DNA from 2 places in the Sphingomonas sp. Leaf37 genome. Region 2 is predicted to be linked to the other one. Evidence: predicted binding sites of a transcription regulator. Region 2 holds the regulator's gene; the other holds the start of a gene.
What was found. Region 2 encodes LexA, which represses DNA repair genes until DNA is damaged. Its sites were predicted from a motif close to GTTCCNCNCTTGTTCT; they were not measured.
Positions count from the first base shown of each region.

Region 1: a site for LexA is predicted at 2,077-2,092, ahead of LRA87_RS15320 (ribonucleoside-diphosphate reductase subunit alpha). Genes of this name have one in related genera too.

Region 1 covers NZ_CAKLAX010000004.1:309,145-312,763, forward strand. Annotated here, with positions in the region: gene LRA87_RS15320 (ribonucleoside-diphosphate reductase subunit alpha) at 83-1,969, opposite strand; gene LRA87_RS15325 (hemerythrin domain-containing protein) at 2,461-2,940, opposite strand; gene LRA87_RS15330 (EAL domain-containing protein) at 3,077-3,619, opposite strand, start outside.
Region 2 covers NZ_CAKLAX010000002.1:298,672-302,290, reverse strand. Annotated here, with positions in the region: gene trpC (indole-3-glycerol phosphate synthase TrpC) at 1-76, shown strand, start outside; gene moaC (cyclic pyranopterin monophosphate synthase MoaC) at 73-540, shown strand; gene LRA87_RS06765 (molybdopterin molybdotransferase MoeA) at 545-1,723, shown strand; gene lexA (transcriptional repressor LexA) at 1,782-2,471, shown strand; gene LRA87_RS06755 (ComEC/Rec2 family competence protein) at 2,492-3,619, opposite strand, start outside.

The sequences.
Region 1 (3,619 bases), on a different contig from region 2:
AGCGCCGCAGGCGCGGAAGGGTGAGGGGGAAGCGTCATGTACCCTGCTCGTCCGTTGTCAGACGCACCGCCGACCCGTCACCTCACTGGCACGCGAGGCATTCGTCATAGTCGGTCGTCTCGCCGATCTCGAACTTCGGTGCGCTGATCGTGTTGTCCGCCTCGACCCCGCCCGAGCCGGCGAAACCGGCGCGCTGGACCGACTTGGAACGCAGGTAATAAAGCGACTTGATGCCCAGCTCCCACGCGCGGAAGTGGAGCATCAGGAGGTCCCACTTCTCGACGTCGGCGGGGATGAACAGGTTCAGCGACTGCGCCTGGTCGATGTACGGCGTCCGGTCGCCGGCGAGTTCGAGGAGCCAGCGCTGGTCGATTTCGAAGCTGGTCTTGTAGCAGTCCTTTTCTTCCGTGGAGAGGAAGTCGAGGTGCTGGACCGAGCCGCCGTGTTCGAGGATCGAGGACCACACCGCTTCGCTGTTCTTCGATTTCTCGTTGAGCAGCTTTTCGAGATAGGGGTTCTTGACCGAGAAGCTGCCCGACAGCGTCTTGTGGGTGTAGATGTTGGCCGGGATCGGCTCGATGCACGCGCTGGTGCCGCCGCAGATGATGCTGATCGAGGCAGTGGGCGCGATCGCCATCTTGCAGCTGAACCGCTCCATCGCGCCGGTGTCGGCGGCGTCGGGGCAGGGGCCGCGTTCGATCGCGAGCTGCATCGAGGCTTCGTCGGCCTGGCTCTTGATGTGCTTGAACATGCGCAGGTTCCACGACTTGGCCATCGCGCCCTCGAACGGGAGGCCGCGCGCCTGGAGGAACGAGTGGAAGCCCATCACGCCGAGGCCGACCGAGCGCTCGCGGCCGGCGCTATAGGCGGCGCGCTCCATACCGGGTTCGTGGCGGTCGATGTAATCCTGCAGGACGTTGTCGAGGAAGCGCATCACGTCCTCGACGAAGCCCTTCTCGTCCTTCCACTGGTCCCACGTTTCGAGGTTGAGCGACGACAGGCAGCAGACCGCGGTGCGATCGTTGCCGAGGTGGTCGACGCCGGTCGGCAGCGTGATCTCGCTGCACAGGTTCGAGGTCGAGACCTTGAGGCCCAGCTCGCGGTGATGCTTGGGCATATTCGAATTCACGTGGTCGGCGAAGACGATGTACGGTTCGCCGGTCTGGAGGCGGGTCTCGACCAGCTTCTGGAACAGCGAGCGCGCGTCGACCGTCTGGCGGATCGCCTGATCCTTGGGGCTGCGCAGATGCCATTCCTCGCCGTTGCGCACCGCTTCCATGAAGGCGTCGGTGATGAGCACGCCGTGGTGGAGGTTGAGCGCCTTGCGGTTGAAGTCGCCGCTGGGCTTGCGGATTTCGAGGAACTCCTCGATCTCCGGATGGCTGATGTCGAGGTAGCAGGCGGCGGAACCGCGGCGCAGGCTGCCCTGGCTGATCGCGAGGGTGAGGCTGTCCATCACGCGGACGAACGGGATGATGCCGCTGGTCTTGCCGTTGAGGCCGACGGGTTCGCCGATGCCGCGGACGTTGCCCCAATAGGTGCCGATGCCGCCGCCGCGCGAGGCGAGCCAGACGTTCTCGTTCCAGGTGTCGACGATGCCGTTGAGGCTGTCGGGGACCGAGTTGAGGTAGCAGCTGATCGGCAGGCCGCGACCGGTGCCGCCGTTCGACAGCACGGGCGTCGCGGGCATGAACCACAGCTTCGAGATGTAATCGTACAGGCGCTGGGCGTGCGCGGCATCGTCGGCATAGGCCGAGGCGACGCGGACGAAGAGGTCCTGATAGCCTTCGCCGGGGAGCAGGTAGCGATCGTTCAGCGTTTCCTTGCCGAAATCGGTGAGCAGCGCGTCGCGGCTGTGGTCGACCTCGACGGGGTAGGGACGCGCGCGCACGGCCTTGCTGCCGGTGCCGACGGCTTCCGTCGCGGCGCTGGTGGTCGTCTCGGCGGTCGCTTCCATCGTGTCGGTCATTGCATCACCCTGCGTGTCCCTGAAGTCCATCGAAACCGCTCCTTCGTTCTCTAAGTGTTCGAATCGGCGGCGCATTTCCATGCTATCACCGTAGCGGCCCGGCCGTGAGAACAAAATGAGCACATCGCGTCGCCGCGTCGTGTTCGTCACCGAAACCCGATATGGGCATCAGCGCCGCTCTCTACCAGCAATTGGGTCCGCCCCCGAACTCAACCCCCACAAATTGTGGCAAAGCGGCCCGGCAGGCAAGGGGTTAATGATGCAGCGACGATGCCGTTCCATCGCTGTCCGGCTTCTCGCGACGGGTCGATACGAACGACGCGTGGACTTCCGCGGGTTTCGCAAAGCGCAAGAGAACAGCGGGCGAACGAAAATTTTTTGATGGTGTCGTCGGACCGGCACCGATCGACGGCCAACGGTGCCGTCGTGACCGTTTTCGACGCGATATCGACGGGTTGCGCCGGCGCGTGTTTGCGACTGCCCGTCCGGGATCAGTGGCGGGTGGCGTGGCCGGCGTCGATGACGCCATGACGCAGCGCCGCGGTGTAGAGCAGCTCGTTCTCGCGCTTGACCTGCGCCACCAGGCGGGGAAGCATCGCCGCGGCATCTTCAGCGAACGCATCCCACTGCGCGACGACCGCCGTCGGGTTCCAGCGAACGATGAAGGCGGTCCAGTCGCTCTTCAGCGCCTCCAGCTCGTCGGCCATCGCCGCGGCATGATCCGGCGAGGTGCCGCCGCGGATCGCGACGGTGGTCATGTCGATCACCTGATCCTCGACGCCCAGATGATCCGCCACCGACACCGTCAATTCGAGCAGGGCGACGGTCACATCCTCTGCCGGACGATCGTCGCGCCGGGTGAGCGCGACGAGAGCACCGCATTGACGGGCGATGCGATCGTGATCGCCCACCAGCCGGCCCCATGAGGTGCGGCGAGGGTCGATGCCATCGCTTTCGGGTCGATCGACCATGAGATACATCCTGGATGAACGCGACGTCGGGGCACGCAGGTGGCGCGGGCGTAACGGTTTTGCAATCGGCGAATGACGGGACGCCCGGGCGTTCGGCGGATTTGTCGTGCCCCCGCGAGGCAGATGCGTTCGCCGGTCAGACCGCGCGCCGCTGCACCCGGCCGAGTTGCGGATGGTTCAGCCGGTCGAGGTTGAACGGTTCGACGAACTGCAACCCCGCCTTGCCGTCCTTCGCCCAGGCGATCCGGGCGCTGAACATCTGATCCTCGACCAGTTCGATCAGGACATCGAGGCCGACGGCGTGGCCGTCGACGGCAATACCGTCGATCATCGCGCCGCTGGTCGAGATGTTGCGGATGCGCACGTCGCCTTCGTTGCGGCCGATCGCCATGCGGGCGGAGCGCAACATCTTGGTCCGCGGCGCACGGCTCGTCTTGTGGCCGACGGGCGCGGCCTGCGCGGCGCCACCCAGTTGCACCATCACCTCGTCCGCGACGACACCGCGGCCGTAGACATAGCCCTGAATGTGGCTGCACCCCAGGTCGCGGACCAGATCGATCTCGTCCTGGATCTCGACGCCCTCGGCCGTGGTTTCCATGCCCAGCGTATCGGCCAGCGTGACGATCGCACGGATGATCGCGGCGTTGCGGTTGCCCGGCTGCGCAGCACCGCGCACGAA
Region 2 (3,619 bases):
TCGCTGCTTCCTGATCGGCGAGGCGTTGATGCGTCAGCCGGATGTCGAGGCCGCGACGCGGGCGCTGATCGCATGACCGGCCTGACGCATATCGATGCGGATGGCGCAGCGCATATGGTCGATGTCGGCGACAAGGCGATCACGGCACGGCGCGCGGTGGCAACGGGTCACATCGCTATCGCCGCCGACGCCTTACAGGCGATCCGTGACGGCGCCGCCAAAAAGGGCGACGTGCTAGCGGTGGCCCGGATAGCCGGGATCATGGCCGCCAAGCGGACCGCGGATCTGATCCCGCTGTGCCACCCCCTCCCCCTCACCCGCGTCACCGTCGATCTGGCGATCGACGCGACCGGTATCACCGTTACCGCGCTGACCGCCACCGATGGCAAGACCGGCGTCGAAATGGAGGCTCTTACTGCGGTCTCGGTCGCGCTGTTGACGATCTACGACATGGCGAAGGCGATGGACCGCGCGATGACGATCGGGGCGATCCGTCTGTTGGAAAAAGCGGGCGGGCGGTCCGGTGACTGGCACGCCTGACGTCATGCCGCTGATGCCGATCGCCGACGCGCAAGCGCATCTGTTTGCGATGGCGAAACCGGTCGCGATCGCGGAGGTGCCGCTCGCCGGCGCCGCAGGCCACTGGGCAGCGAGCGATATATACGCCCGTCGCACCCAACCCGCGAGCGACCTGTCGGCGATGGACGGCTATGCGATCCGTTTCGCCGATCTCCCCGGTCCATGGACGATGACTGGCGAAAGCGCGGCAGGTCGACCGTCCGCCGGCACCGTCGGGCCGGGCGAGGCGATACGCATTTTCACTGGGGCGGCGATGCCGGATGGCGCCGACACCGTGATAATCCAGGAGGAGGTCGACGCCGATGGTGCGACCATCCGCCTGACCGGCGAAGGCCCGCTGACACGCGGCCGCAACACACGCCGGCGCGGTCTGGATTTTTCGGACGGCGACCGGATCGTCGTCGCGGGTGATCGCATCACCCCTGCCCGCATTGCAGTGATGGCCACCGCCGGCGTTGCGAGCCTGTCGGTGCGCCGCCCTGTCCGCGTCGCGATATGTGCAACCGGCGACGAACTGGTCGAACCCGGTAGCAACAACGTCGGCGCCCTGCCCGAATCGAACCGTGCGATGCTGTCGGCGATGTTCGCAGACCTGCCGGTTCAGATCGTCGATCTCGGCATTCTTCCTGACCATCTCACCACGCTGCGGGATGCGTTCGCGGCCGTGGATACCGACGTGCTCGTGACCACCGGTGGCGCATCCGTCGGCGATCACGACCTCGTTCGCCCCGCGATCGAGGCAGCGGGCGGCGTCATCGACTTTTGGCGTATCGCGCTGCGGCCGGGCAAGCCGATGATGGCGGGCCGCCTCGGGTCCACCGTCGTCATCGGGTTGCCCGGCAATCCGGTGTCGGCGTTCGTAACGGCGTTGCTGTTCGTCAAGCCATTGATCGCACATCTGTCCGGCGCGCGGAATCCCCTGCCTCATGGCACGCGGATAATCCTGGGTGAGGATTTGCCCCCGAACGGCGGACGCACCGATTATCTCCGCGCCGAGATTCGCGACGGCCGTGCTTATGCCTCGACCATACAGGACAGCTCGATGCTTCTGACGCTGGCGCGGTCGCAATGCTTGATCGTACGACCGATCGACGCCCCCGCCGCCCGCGCCGGCGACTCGGCGGAAATCCTCGTCATCGCTTGACGGCGCCAATTGTGTTCCCTAGAAGTTCCGCGTCTGTTCTGACGGGGAAGGACCGCCCATGCTCACGCGCAAGCAGCACGAGCTCGTTTGCTTCATTAATGACCGGCTGGAAGAAACCGGTATCTCACCCTCGTTCGAGGAGATGAAGGACGCGCTCGACCTCAAGTCCAAGTCCGGCGTCCATCGCCTGATCAGCGCCCTTGAGGAACGGCATTTCATCCGCCGCCTCCCCAACCGGGCGCGGGCGCTCGAAGTATTGCGGATGCCCGAACGAACCGAGCGCAAGGCCAGCGCACCGGCGGGCACGCCGACGCCGACGGCCTCAAAGGGAGCGAACGTGCGTGCCGCTCCCTCGCCGGCCAATGATGTGATCGAGATTCCGCTGCACGGCCGCATCGCCGCCGGCGTGCCGATCGAGGCGTTCGAAGGCAGTTCGATGCTCGCCGTTCCTGCCGCGTTGCTGGGATCAGGTGAGCATTACGCGCTGGAGGTATCGGGTGATTCGATGGTGGAGGCGGGTATCCTCGACGGGGATTACGCGCTGATCCGCCGCACCGACGTCGCACGCGATGGCGAAATCGTCGTTGCCCTGATCGAGGATGCGGAAGCGACACTGAAATACTTCCGTCGCGAAGGGGCGATGATCCGCCTTGATCCCGCAAACCGCTCCTACGAGCCGCAGCGCTACGCGCCTGCGCACGTGCGGGTGCAGGGCAAACTCTCCGGTATCCTGCGCCGCTACGATTGAACCGATCGCGCGCCGGGCGATCACGATGGAGGAACAAGATCGCGCTGTGTTTGGACGTGCCTCACCCGTCGTAAACGACCATCATCCCCGCTGCGTGGTTTACGTGGCGGCATGATGACGGGCGGGTTTAGCCACGGGTGGCGATCGGCCGGCTGACGGACTGTCGCGGCCACGTCGTCCTCGAACACCACCGCCACCCCGCCGGTACGCCGCAACGTCGGCGCATCCAGCTTCAGCCAGCGCGGTCTGCATCCCCGTGGCAAGCGGCGTTCGCTGACCACGATATCCGCCCGGCGGCAGGCGACGACCAGTTCCGGCCATGCCACCGGATAGGTGCTGCGGGTGGCGAGCACGCGCCAGCGCCTGCCTTTGGTGACGATCTCGACGAGGCAGAGGTCACGCGTGCAGCCCGCGTCAGGCTGATCGGCCAGCAACAGCGGTTCCCCGTCGACGCCGCCATTCTCCGCCAGCATGTTGCGAGTGTAATCCCCCGCCCGATCGCGCAGCAAGGCCAGCCCGCCGCGCACCCGCACCGCCATATGCCGGCCATCGTTCGTCACCAGCAAATCGGGTGGCGACGCCATACCGGCCCAGATCGCCCCGATCGCGCAGGGGATCAGCCCCAGTCTGCGCCAGCGCGTTCGCCACAGGGCCAGCCACAGTCCGCCCGCCACCATGCACCCGAAGGCCGCGGCTGGCATCGACGGCACCGCCACCGCCGCTCCGGGTGCCGCTGCGACCACATGGGCGAGCCATAGCAGCAGTCGCAACGCCACATCGGTCAGCCACCACGCCGGCGCGCCGAGGCCGAAGACGTCGAGGATCAGCGCCATCGCCTCCAGCGGCATCACGACGAACGTCGTCAGCGGAATGGCGACGATGTTCGCGGCGGCGCCGTACAGTCCCGCCTTGTGGAAATGGAAGACCGCGATAGGCATCAGCGCGGCCTCGACGGCGACACCGGTCAACAGCAGCGATCCGAACGCTCGCAGCATCCGGCGGACCATACCGTCGTCCCGTGGGGCGAACCACGATCCGACGCGAGGATGCTCGTGCAACGCGACGATCGCGACGATCGCGGCGAACGACAACTGGAAGCTCGCCCCCATCAGTGCCTCCGGCCACGCCAGCAGCACGGCGAGCGCCCC